Regions from separate parts of the Mesorhizobium sp. M1328 genome, predicted to be linked through region 1. Evidence: riboswitches for the same ligand, from Rfam matches in the RefSeq annotation. Region 1 holds a riboswitch; the other holds the start of a gene.

The links. A riboswitch is a leader RNA that binds a small molecule or an ion and turns the genes downstream of it on or off. The one in region 1 is predicted to bind S-adenosylmethionine.
Region 2: it holds a riboswitch for S-adenosylmethionine, as region 1 does, so the genes downstream of both, NKH23_RS17955 (O-succinylhomoserine sulfhydrylase) here and metX (homoserine O-acetyltransferase MetX) in region 1, are expected to answer to the same signal.

The regions. Positions count from the first base shown of each region.
Region 1 is NZ_JAMYLO010000015.1:109,827-116,008, reverse strand. It holds gene NKH23_RS23725 (prephenate/arogenate dehydrogenase family protein) at 1-526, opposite strand, end outside; gene hisC (histidinol-phosphate transaminase) at 533-1,642, opposite strand; SAM riboswitch at 1,781-1,858, shown strand; gene metX (homoserine O-acetyltransferase MetX) at 1,951-3,120, shown strand; gene metW (methionine biosynthesis protein MetW) at 3,179-3,793, shown strand; gene NKH23_RS23705 (DUF1330 domain-containing protein) at 3,819-4,139, opposite strand; gene NKH23_RS23700 (SDR family NAD(P)-dependent oxidoreductase) at 4,375-5,121, shown strand; gene NKH23_RS23695 (RNA polymerase subunit sigma-70) at 5,156-6,181, shown strand.
Region 2 is NZ_JAMYLO010000009.1:138,205-144,386, reverse strand. It holds gene araD1 (AraD1 family protein) at 1-524, shown strand, start outside; gene NKH23_RS17965 (hypothetical protein) at 552-1,001, shown strand; gene NKH23_RS17960 (2'-deoxycytidine 5'-triphosphate deaminase) at 1,036-2,130, opposite strand; SAM riboswitch at 2,266-2,343, shown strand; gene NKH23_RS17955 (O-succinylhomoserine sulfhydrylase) at 2,413-3,603, shown strand; gene NKH23_RS17950 (ceramide glucosyltransferase) at 3,640-4,794, opposite strand; gene apaG (Co2+/Mg2+ efflux facilitator ApaG/CorD) at 5,023-5,415, shown strand; gene NKH23_RS17940 (Hsp33 family molecular chaperone) at 5,422-6,182, opposite strand, start outside.

The DNA.
Region 1 (6,182 bases):
TGTCGATGTTGGAGCCGCAGCGGCGCCAGAATTCCGAGAGCTTTTCCAGTGCCGCGGGATCGGTGCCGGGCAGCGGCGTGAAGATGCACCAGCGGTTCTCGAACAGTTCGGCAAAACCGGCATCCGGTCCCGATTTTTCGGTGCCGGCCAAAGGATGGCCGGGGATGAAGTGCACGCCATCAGGGACATGCGGCTGCATCTGCGCGATGACCGACGCCTTGGTCGAGCCGACATCGGTGAGGATGGCGCCCTTCTTCAGCGCCGGTGCGATCTCCGCGGCGACGGTACCCGAAGAGCCGACCGGCACCGAAACGATGACCAGATCGGCGTCGCGAACCGCCTCTTTCGCGTCCGTCGTGTAGGTGTCGCCAAGGCCAAGTTCGCGCGCCCGCGCCAGCGTCGCCTCGCTGCGCGTCGAAATCGCGACTTGGCCGGCCAGTCCCTCGCGGCGGATGACGCGGGCAAGCGACGAGCCGATCAGGCCGATGCCGACCAGCGCGATCTTTTCGAACATCGGTGAGGTCATGGTGTTCTAGCTTTTCAGGAATGTCGCGAGTGCTGCGACAACGCCGCGGTTGGCCTCTTCGGTGCCGATGCTCATGCGCAGCGCGTTGGGAAAACCGTAGCCGGAAACGCGCCGCAATATGTAGCCGCGCTGGCTGAGGTAGTCGTCGGCCGCCTCCGCCGAATGCTTTTTGTCCTCGGGAAAGTGGATGAGGATGAAATTGCCGACGCTCGGCGTCACCCGCAGCCCAAGCCCCTCCAATTGCTCGCTCAGCCAAGCCAGCCAGGTCTCGTTATGCGCTACGCTGCGTTCGATGTGGGCGCGGTCGCGGATCGCCGCGATGCCGGCCTCGATTGCCGTCGCATTGACATTGAAAGGTCCCCGCACGCGGTTGATCGCGTCGATGACGTGCATTGGCGCATACATCCAGCCGATCCGCGCGCCGCCCAGGCCCAATTTGGAGAAAGTGCGGGTCATGACCACGTTTTCCGCGCTGCCCACCAACTCGACGCCGGCTTCATAGTCGTTGCGCCGGACATATTCGGCGTAAGCGGCATCCAGCACCAGAAGCACGTTTCGCGGCAGGCCGGCATGCAGGCGGCGCACCTCCTGGAACGGCACGTAAGTGCCGGTTGGATTGTTTGGATTGGCAAGGAAGATGATCCTGGTGCGCGGCGTCACCGCGGCAAGGATCGCGTCGATGTCGGCGCGTTCGTGGGTCTCCTTGACCGTTACCGGGACCGCACCGGCCGACTGTATATAGATCTTGTAGACCATGAAGCCGTGTTCGGTGATGATGGCTTCATCGCCGGGTGCGAGGTAGGTCTGCGCCAGCAGGCCCAGAATCTCGTCGGAGCCGTTGGAGCAGACGATGTTCGCCGGGTTGAGCCCGTGCACCTCGGCGATCGCTTCCCTCAGGCGCCTGGCGCTGCCGTCGGGATAGACCGCGAGCTTGTCGGCGACCGCGCGCGCGGCCTCTATCGCCTTTGGCGAAGGACCGAGCGGGTTCTCGTTCGCCGACAATTTATGGACCTTGGCGACACCTTCAGACGCCGCGCTCTTGCCGGGCACATAGGCTTCGATGTCCATGATGCCGGCGCGGGGCGTTGGACGTATCTGATCCGGTGTCTGGCTCATTCCATGAAATCCGTCGAGGATGCCTCCATCCGGAGGCCGCAGCGGAAATACAAGCCGTGGCCCGGAATGTCGAGGGGCGGCAATTCGGGATCAAGAACTTGCCGTTGACGAAGCCATGCGCGAGTCATAGAAGAACGGCTACAGTTCCGTGGTGATTTGGCCGGTCGGCTTGCAGCCACGTTAAACAACTTGCTAAAGGGCCGTTTGCATCCTGTAACCGGCTTTGCGAAGGCATGGCCGGTTTTTTGTTGCCCTGACTGGTTGTTGCTCCAGACTGGCGGCAGCTGAAGCCCGGGCAAGGAGATGTGATGGTCGCTTTGCGCGCTCGAAAAACCAACAACGAGGCCGACCAGCCGTCGAGCCCGGTGTTGCGTTTCGGCGCCGACAAGCCGCTCAAGCTCGACGCCGGCACGCTGCTGTCGCCGTTCCAGATCGCCTACCAGACCTATGGCACGCTCAACGACGCGCGCTCCAACGCCATCCTCGTCTGCCATGCGCTGACCGGCGACCAGCATGTCGCCAACACCAATCCGGTGACCGGCAAGCCGGGCTGGTGGGAAGTGCTGATCGGCCCCGGCAAGATCATCGACACCGACCGTTTCTTCGTAATCTCGTCAAACGTCATCGGCGGCTGTCTCGGCTCCACCGGCCCCGCCTCGACAAATCCCGCCACCGCCAAGCCCTACGGGCTCGACCTGCCGATCATCACCATCCGCGACATGGTGCGGGCGCAGCTGAAGCTGGTCGAGCATTTCGGCATCGAACAGCTGTTCAGCGTGCTTGGCGGCTCGATGGGCGGCATGCAGGTGCTGCAATGGGCCTCCAGCTATCCGGAGCGCGTCTTCTCGGCGCTGCCGATCGCCACCGGCGCCCGCCATTCTTCGCAGAACATCGCTTTCCACGAGGTCGGCAGGCAGGCGGTGATGGCCGACCCCGACTGGCATGGCGGCAAATATTTCGAGCATGGCAAGCGGCCGGAAAAGGGGCTGGCGGTGGCGCGCATGGCCGCCCACATCACCTATCTGTCGGAAGCAGCGCTGCACCGCAAGTTCGGCCGCAACCTGCAAGACCGCGAAGCCCTGACCTTCGGCTTCGATGCCGACTTCCAGATCGAGAGCTATCTGCGCCATCAGGGCATGACCTTCGTCGATCGCTTCGATGCCAACTCCTATCTCTACATGACCCGGGCGATGGACTATTTCGATCTCGCCGCCGACCATGGCGGCCGGCTGGCCGATGCCTTCGCCGGCACCAAGACGCGCTTCTGCCTGGTTTCGTTCACCAGCGACTGGCTGTTCCCGACCGAGGAGAGCCGCTCGGTCGTGCACGCGCTGAACGCGGCCGGCGCCTCGGTATCGTTCGTCGAAATCGAGACCGACCGCGGCCACGACGCCTTCCTGCTCGACGAGCCGGAACTGTTCGCCGCCATCAAAGGCTTCATCGCCTCGGCCGCGCGGGCGAGAGGGCTCGGCGCATGACCTCGGAAGGTTGCGGACTGTTCGGATCAGGACCATGCGCCAGGCAGGAGCCGAACGCATGAGCGTCAACCGCGCCCAGCGCGTCGACCTCGAAGTCGTCGCCGATCTCATCCCGCCGCAGTCGCGGGTGCTGGACGTCGGTTCCGGTGACGGCCTGCTGCTCGAATTGCTGCAGGAGACCAAGAAGGTCGATGGCCGCGGGCTGGAACTGTCGCAGCGCGGCGTCAACGAATGCGTGGCGCGGGGCCTGTCGGTCATCCAGGGCGATGCCGACAAGGATCTCCAATTCTATCCCGACAAGGGTTTCGACTTCGTCGTCTTGTCGCAGACCTTGCAGGCGACCCGCAATCCGAAGCTGGTGCTCGACGAACTGCTCCGGATCGGCAACCGCGCCATCGTCTCCTTCCCGAATTTCGGCCATTGGCGGGTGCGCTTTTCGCTGCTCTTCAACGGCCGCATGCCGGTGACCAAGGACCTGCCCTATTATTGGTACGACACCCCCAACATCCATTTCTGCACCATTCGCGATTTCGTCAATCTATGCGACGAGCTTGGCGCGACGGTGGAAAAGGCAACCGCGCTCGACGCCAACGGCCAGCGGATCGGCTTCTCGATGCCGTGGTGGTTCTGGAATTTTTTCGGCCAGCAGGCGGTGTTCCTGCTGAAACGATAAGAGCCAGTCGTAGCAGATCGTCCCTTTATTCGAGAACGTCGGTGGCCTTGTGCGGGTGCTGGACGCCGTCGACGAAGACCACGTCGGACTGGGAATTGCCGGTACGCAGCGGCAAGATCTCCCGATAGGCGGGCGAGTCGTACCATGCGCGCGCCTGCTGCCTGTCGGGAAACTCGATAATCACGAGGTGCCCCGGCCAGGTGTTTTCAACGGCTTCCACCTCGCTGCCATGCACGATGAAGCGACCGCCAAACGGCTCCAGCGTGGCATCGATCTTGTGCAGGTACTCGATGATCTGCGGCCCTGGCGTGACCTGGCGCATATGGGCGACGGCATAGGCGGTCATGGCGTAACTCCTTGTGGTCGAAAGCCGAACAATCGGCTTGATGGGAGCAGTTTTGCCGAGACGTAGCGCACAGGTCGATTACCCCCGAGGTAATGACACTGAATACAAAACTGGCGCGCCGCTGCCGTCACTGAAAGATATTTCCGCCTGGCACCGATGATTTCCCCTCGCCCGCGCTGTCCTTATCGATGAGCGCGCCTGGATGGTCCGGCGGCCGGGAACAGAGAGGTGATCCATGGGATCGTTGCAAGGTCAGAATGTCGTCGTCGTCGGAGGCAGCCGTGGTGTTGGCCGCTCCATCGCGGAGGCCGCCCTCAAGGAGAAAGCGACGGTGCTGGCCGTCGCCCGCGGAAAACAGGCTCTGGCGCAATTTGCCTGGGAGGTCTCGGGTGTGAAGACGCTCGCGGTCGATGCGACGGTGGACTCCGCCCCCGATAAGGTCTTCGCCGCGCTGGAGCCGGACGTGCTGGTGATCTGTGCAGGTGCGCTGGCGCCTTCCGCGCCGGTGCATGAACAGAACTGGAAGGCGTTCTCCGCAAACTGGGACACGGACGTCAAGGCCTCGTTCCTGTTTTGCCGGGCCGCTCTGCGGCGTCCGCTCAAGCCGGGAACCCGGATCGTTCTGATCTCCAGCGGCGCGGCCTTGACCGGCGGGCCACCGAACGCCGGCGGCTATGCCGGCGCAAAACGCATGCAGATGTTCCTGGCCGGTCATAGCCAGAAGGAGGCCGACCGGCTCGGCCTCCGCCTGCGCTTCATGGCGCTCGCGCCGATGCGCATCATGCCGGAGACCGGCGTCGGCAAGGCCGGCGTCGACAGCATCGCGGCCTATATGGGCATCCAGCCGGCGGACTTCATCGCCGCCATGACCGACATGCAAACGCCGGCCGATGTCGGACGGGCGGTGGTCGCGCTCGCCACCGGCCAACCGCAAGGCAGTTCCTTCATGGTGAGCGGGAGCGGCCTTGCACCGGCCGCCTGAGGCGCGCGTAATGCGAACCTAACCCGGAAGTCCCATGACAGACGCTCAGCCACCTCTGGACCCAGCACGCCAGCCGATTCTCGATCGGCTGGCCTTCGAGAAGGTCACGGCCGCGCATCGCCGCGAGCTCAAGCTGCATTGCTATCGCATGATGGGTTCGCTGCACGAGGCCGACGACCTCATCCAGGACACGTTGCTTCGCGCCTGGCGCGCAAGATCGGAGTTCGACGGGCGGGGTTCGGTTCGCGGTTGGCTCTACATGATCGCGACCAACGCTTGCCTCAACGCCATCAAGGCGAGGTCGAGGGCGCGTCGCATTCTCCGGGAACCCGGACGGCCGCCCTCCCACGGGGCGGCCATGGGCGGGCCTGTAGCCGACATCGCCTGGCTGGAGCCCTACCCCGACGCGGAGCTTCCAGACATTGCCGGCAGCGAGCCAGGTCCGGAAGCTCGTTACGAGAGCCGCGAGGCCGTCCAGATCGCCTTCGTCGCCGCGATCCAGGATCTGCCGCCCAGACAGCGCGCCGCGCTGCTGCTTGCCGACGTCCTCGGATGGTCGGCTGTCGAGGCGGCGCGTTTGCTGGGCGGATCGACGGCTTCGATCAACAGCGCGTTGCAGCGGGCCCGCGCAACGCTGGCGGCGCGCTATCCTCAGGGACGGCCGGCCAGCCGATCACGGCCCAGCCCCGAAGAAGGCATGCTGCTCGAACGCTACATGCAGGCCTGGCAGGCCGCCAATCTCGACAGCTTGATCGAGCTCCTGCGTGAGGACGCCATCTATACCATGCCGCCCTGGCGCGAATGGTATCAAGGCCGCGAAGCGATCCGCGGTTTCTTCGAGACCGTTTGGCCGAGGTTTGGCGGCTTGCGCACGCTGGCCACCCGCGCCAATGCCCAGCCGGCGGTCGGGGTTTATTCCCGCAGCCACGATGGCCCTGAATGGCGGGCCCATTCCCTGCATGTGTTCGACGCGGCCGAGGGCGGGATCGCTTCCTTCACGATCTTCATAGGGCCGCTCGGGCCATCTCTGTTCCCGGCCTTCGGCCTGCCACCAGCCTAGC
Region 2 (6,182 bases), on a different contig from region 1:
TGTCGCCGGCCTTCGCCCAGGATGCCGGCGAGGAGCCGGAAATCGCCGGTATCTATGTGATCGGCGACGACGGCGCCCCGTTCCGCGTCGGCTTCACGCTGTCGAACGAGTTTTCCGACCACGTCACCGAGCGCGTGAACTATCTCTTCCTTGCCCATTCCAAGCTGCGCAACGCTTCGTTCGGGCCCGAAATCCTGATCGGCGATCTGCCGTCCGACATCCGCGGCGCCTCACGCATCCTGCGTGACGGCAAGCTGCTTTGGGAAAAGCCGTTCCTGTCGGGCGAGGCGAACATGTCGCACACCATTGGCAATCTCGAGCATCACCACTTCAAATACTCGGCCTTCCGCCAGCCGGGCGACGTGCATGTGCACATGTTCGGCACGGCGACGCTGTCCTTCGCCGACGGCATCAGGACCGAGGCCGGCGACGTGTTCGAAATCGAGGCCCAGGATTTCGGCCTGCCGCTGCGCAACCCGCTTGAAATCGAGCAGCCGGTGAAGGTGGCGGTGAAGGCGTTGTAAACTGGTGACAGAATTCAGGGGCGAAAGATGAACGGCCTGCGGATTGGCACTGTGTTCGTAAGTTTAGTCCTGTTCCTCGCCTATTTCTCCCCAGCGGCTTACAGCGCCGGACAATGCAGCGCAAAATCCTATCGCGAAGCCCGGATGTCGATGACTAACCGGCTTCTGGCCACCGGCTATTCGAAATCGCAAGTGAGCTTTCTGATGCGCAACGCGGATCGCATGACGTCCGCACTCCGCGCTGACAGAATGAACGACAATGGCAGAGCCTGCGGTATCGACTCCGCCAGAGCCCATGTGCTGGGATGTCTCGGCAAGCAGTTGTTCCCCTTGCAGTCCAGCTCAAGCGCCTCACTTGACGAGAAGCAAACCAGAGGATTTTGGGGGAAGAAGCGATTGGCAGTGCGAGAACTGCTCTTTATCGGTCAGTTTCATGGCTGCCTTGGCGCCGCGAAAGAATATCTGTTTCGCGGCTGACGGCTTGTTCGCGGCTGACGGCTTGCGAACAAGCTCAGCGCGCGGCGCGGAAATGCTTGGACAGTTTCAGGCCCTGCGCCTGATAGTTCGAGCCGAGATCTGTGCCGTAGAGCGCTTGCGGCCGTTTCAGCATGTGCTCGTAGACTAGCCGCCCGACGATCTGGCCGTGGTCGAGGATGAACGGCACTTCATGGCTGCGTACCTCGAGCACCGCCCGGCTGCCGGTGCCGCCCGACGCCGAATGGCCGAAACCCGGGTCGAAGAAACCGGCATAATGGACGCGGAACTCGCCGACCAGCGGATCGAAGGGCGTCATTTCGGCGGCGTAGAGCGGCGGCACATGCACCGCCTCGCGCGACACCAGAATATAGAATTCGTCCGGATCGAGCACCAGCTCGCCGGCACCGCTCTTGTAGAGCGGCTCCCAGAAATCGACGACATCCTGCGCGGCGCGCTTGTCGACGTCGACCAGGCCGGTGTGGTGCTTGCCGCGATAGCCGACCAGCCCGTCCTTGTCGCCGTCGAGATCGATCGACAGCGCGATGCCACCGCCTGAGATATTGGGTGGTTCGGTGGCGACCAGCATTTCGGCGCGGTGCAACTCGTGCAGCTCGCTTTCCGACAAAAGCGCATTGCCGGTGCGGAACCTGATCTGCGACAGCCGCGAGCCGGTCCGCACCACGATCGGGAAGGTGCGCGGGCTGACCTCCAGATAGAGCGGGCCTTCATAGCCGGCGGCGATCTTGTCGAACTCGTGGCCGCGATCGGTCATTACCCGGGTGAAGATATCGAGCCGTCCGGTCGAGCTTTTCGGGTTGGCGGAGGCGGAAATATGCACGGGCAGCGCCAGGCTTTCGAGCAGCGGCACGATGTAGACGCAGCCGGTTTCCAGCACGGCACCATCGGCGAGGTTGATCTCGTGCAGCTTCAGCCGGTCGAGCTTATCGACAACCCTGTGGTCCGGGCCGGGCAAGAAGGAAGCACGCACCCGCCAGGCCTTGTCGCCGAGCCTGAGGTCAAGGCTGGCCGGCTGGATCTGATCGGCATCGAGCGTGCGCGGCGATTTCAGCGCGCCCGACTGGAACAGCGCGGAAATATCCTGATCGGGAAGAATGCCTGTCTGCCGCAAGGGTCTGGCTCCGTTCGAACGCCGGGCGAGGTCTTGTTCTGTCGCAGGTCCGACCGTGGACGCCTTTGGCACCTGCTTGGTACAACCCTCTTAATCATGCCGGCAATTGACGCAAGCGTGGCGCGGGTCTAAAGGTCGTTATCCCGTGGTGATTTGGCCGGTCGGCTTGCAGCCACGTTAAACAAGTCGCTAAAGGACCGTCGGGCCGCAAGGCCATATGGACCGGTTGCGACTTTCGCGACCGGTTTTTTGTTGTTTGGACCATTTTTGGTGTTGGATAGAATGATGAACAAGAAGCGCGACTGGAAGCCTCAGACCGCACTCGTGCATGCCGGGACGCTGCGTTCCGGCTTCGGCGAGACCTCCGAGGCGATGTATCTCACCCAAGGCTATGTCTACGAGACGGCGCAAGCGGCGGAAGCCCGCTTCAAGGGCGAGGAGCCGGGCTTCATCTATTCGCGCTATGCCAACCCGACCGTCGACATGTTTGAAAAACGCATGTGCGCGCTGGAAGGCGCCGAGGACGCGCGCGCCACGGCATCCGGCATGGCGGCGGTGACGGCAGCACTGCTGTGCAGCGCCAAGGCGGGCGACCATATCGTCGCGGCGCGCGCGCTGTTCGGCTCCTGCCGCTGGGTGGTCGAGACGCTGGCGCCGAAATACGGCATCGAGGCAACACTGGTCGACGGCACAGACATCGCCAGTTGGGAAAAGGCGGTCAAGCCGAACACCAAACTGTTCTTCCTGGAAAGCCCGACCAATCCGACGCTGGAGGTGGTCGACATCGCCGCCGTCGCCGCACTTGCCAACTCGATTGGCGCCAGGCTGATCGTCGACAATGTCTTCGCCACGCCCTTGCAGCAGAAACCCCTGCAGCTCGGCGCCCACATCGTCGTCTACTCCGCGACCAAGCATATTGATGGCCAGGGGCGCTGTCTTGGCGGCATCGTCCTGTCGGACAAGAAATGGATCGACGAGAACCTGCACGACTATTTCCGCCACACCGGCCCCAGCCTCTCGCCCTTCAATGCCTGGACGCTGCTGAAAGGCCTGGAGACGCTGCCGCTGCGCGTACGTCAGCAGACGGAAAGTGCCGGCCGCATCGCGGATTTCCTCGCCGAGCGCCCGCAAATCGCCCGCGTCATCTATCCCGGCCGCGCCGACCACCCGCAAGCGGCCGTGGTCCAGAAGCAGATGTCGGGCGGCTCGACGCTGATCTGCCTGGATGTGAAGGGCGGCAAGCAGGCGGCCTTTGCCTTCCAGAACGCACTCGACATCGTGCTGATTTCCAACAATCTCGGCGATGCCAAGAGCCTGATCACCCATCCGGCGACGACGACGCACAAGAACTTGACCGATGAGGCTCGCGCCGAGCTCGGTATCGGACCGGGAACGCTCAGGCTTTCCGTCGGCCTGGAAGATGCCAACGATCTGCTCGAAGATATCGAGCAAGCGCTGAGAGCTGCCGGATAAGGACTGGCCGAACAGAGGCGAGCGGGGATGCGCCGATCAGGCGCCGGACGGGGTCTCTTCCAGCTCCGCGACGGCCTTGGTCTGGATGGTCATCACGTTGCCGCGCCAGTCGACGGCGCCGCTCAGCCATCCGCGCGCCCAAATGGCGGGAAGCATCAGGTCTCGCGCCATCATCGCCGGGATCGTGCGCGGCGACAGGTGCCATCCCTTGGCCGAGGCCAAGACGCATTCCGGCAGGTAGGCCGCGACCAGCACGGCGATGGCGGTTGCCGGCAGGCTGACGCCGGCGTCAGCCGCGGCGATCAGCGCAAGCACCAGCGGCGGCGCCGCGCCGATCAGGATTTCGGGGGCAAAGAACAGTGCAAAGGTGACGCGGCGCAGCCGCGCCCAGCGCGCCTGCCGCGACCAGATCTCGCCAAGCGTGCGCCGGCCGAGCGGCTGTTCGAAGGGCGAGGCGACAAGATTGACCCGCAGTCCGAGCCCGTTGACCAGCTTGGTCGCGGCGGCGTCCTCGGCGATCTCGGCAGCAAGCGCGCGGATGCCGCCATTGGCATCGAGCATCGGCTTGTTCCACAACATGCTCTTGCCCTGCGCGAAGCCGAGGCCGAGCGCCTCTCCAGCGTACTGCCAGCGTGCCTGCAGCGTGTTGAGAAAGGCGCATTCGACCTCCCCCCAAAACCCGCCCGGCCGCGAGCCGATCGGCGTCGAGCAGACGAGGCCGGTATCGGGCCGCCATGCCGCCATCAGCTGTTGGACATAATCGCTCGGCATAAGCACGTTGGAATCGGCAAGGATGACCCAGCGATAATGGGCCGCCTCCCAACCCTTCACGCAATTATTGAGTTTTGGATTGCCGCTGATGCGGTCGTCACCGACTAGAAGGCGGGCGCGAATAGCTGGAAACCGCGCCATTGCGGCGGTGATCGGCTTGACCACCGGGTCATCGGTATGGGCGACGCAGAAGATGAGTTCGTAGCGCGGCCAGTCGAGGGAGAAGGCGCGCTCCAGAGTCTCTTCGGCAAACGGCTCGACGCCGCGCGCCGGGACGACGATCGATACCGGCGGCGCGTCGGCCGCGGGCGGTGCAATCCTGGCTGGTCGCTTCAGCTTCAGCGAAGCTAACAGGATGCTGGCGAGATTTGAAAGAAGGAGGGCTATGGAAAGGAGGGCGGCTGCGAATGTCGGTTCCATCGAGATCTGGTCACTCCAGAAATGCCGGCCGCATGACGGCCGTTTTCAACAATTCGACAAAACGCTGAGTCGCCCAGCACAAGCCTGCACACCATCATTGTCATGTGTCACTCAAATGACATTGTTTTTCGGCACCTGCGCTTGAGATCGGGCAAGAAGATGCCGCGCATCGTTGACCAAACTGCGCTGAGCATCGAAAGTTCCATCTACATTGCTTTGGAGCAGTTCATGTACAGCGCCGTCACCCGCAACATCGAAGTGCAGGTCAGGCCGTTCTATCTGGAGGATCACTCCGACCCGCCGCAAAACCGCTATGTCTGGGGCTACCAGGTGACCATCGACAATCAGTCGGATGAGTTCGTGCAGCTTCTATCACGCTACTGGCACATTACCGACGGCACCGGCAAGGTCGAGGAAGTGCGCGGTCCCGGGGTCGTCGGCGAGCAACCCGGACTCAACCCCGGCGACAGCTATCAGTATACGTCTGGATGCCCGCTCTCGACCCCGTCCGGCATCATGGTCGGGCACTACACAATGCGCAACAAACGGGGCGAGACGTTCGACGTTGCCATCCCCGCCTTCTCGCTCGATTTGCCAGGCACGCGGCGCACCGTCAATTGAGGCTCGTCATCCAGCCGCTGCAAACTCCGCCGGGTCGAAGTCATATTGCTTCGAGCAGAATTCGCAGGCGACGTGAATGCTGCCATCCTCGGTGCTGTCCCTGATCTCCTCGGCGGAAAAGCCTTCGAGGATGCCGCGGATCTTCTCCCTCGAGCATGAGCACTGGTCGGCGACCGGCACCCCGCCGAAGACGCGGACGCCATGCTCGTGGAAAAGCCGGTAAAGCAGCCGTTCGGCGCCGATCGTCGGATCGATCAGCTCGGTCGGTTCAATGGTACCAAGCAGCGCCAGCAGCTCCTGCCAGGAATTGTCGGTCGGGTCGTGGATTTCCTCACGCGGATCGCCGTCGCCACCGGGAAGGTCGGGTACGCGCATGCGCTCCGCCGACTGCGGCAGGAATTGTGCCAGCAAGCCACCGGCCCGCCATTGCTCGCGGGCACCGCCGACGCCGGGCGTCAGAAGCTTGGCAACCGAAAGCCGGAGGTCGGTCGGAATCTGCTCCGACTGGCGGAAATAGGTGCGTGCGGCATCTTCCAGTGTGACGCCGTCGAGCTGGACGATGCCCTGGTAGCGTTGCGTGTGAGCGCCCTGGTCGATGGTCAGCGCCAGGACGCCGCTGCCGAGCAGCGTCTGCGGTGACGTCTCGCCGGCAGAAGTCAAAGCCTGCAGCCGGTCGGCATCGAAGCGGGCATAAGCGCGCAGCGCGTGCGGCGTGGAGAAATCCGCGACCAGCATGTCGACCGGCCCGTCGGTGCGGGTCTGCAGAA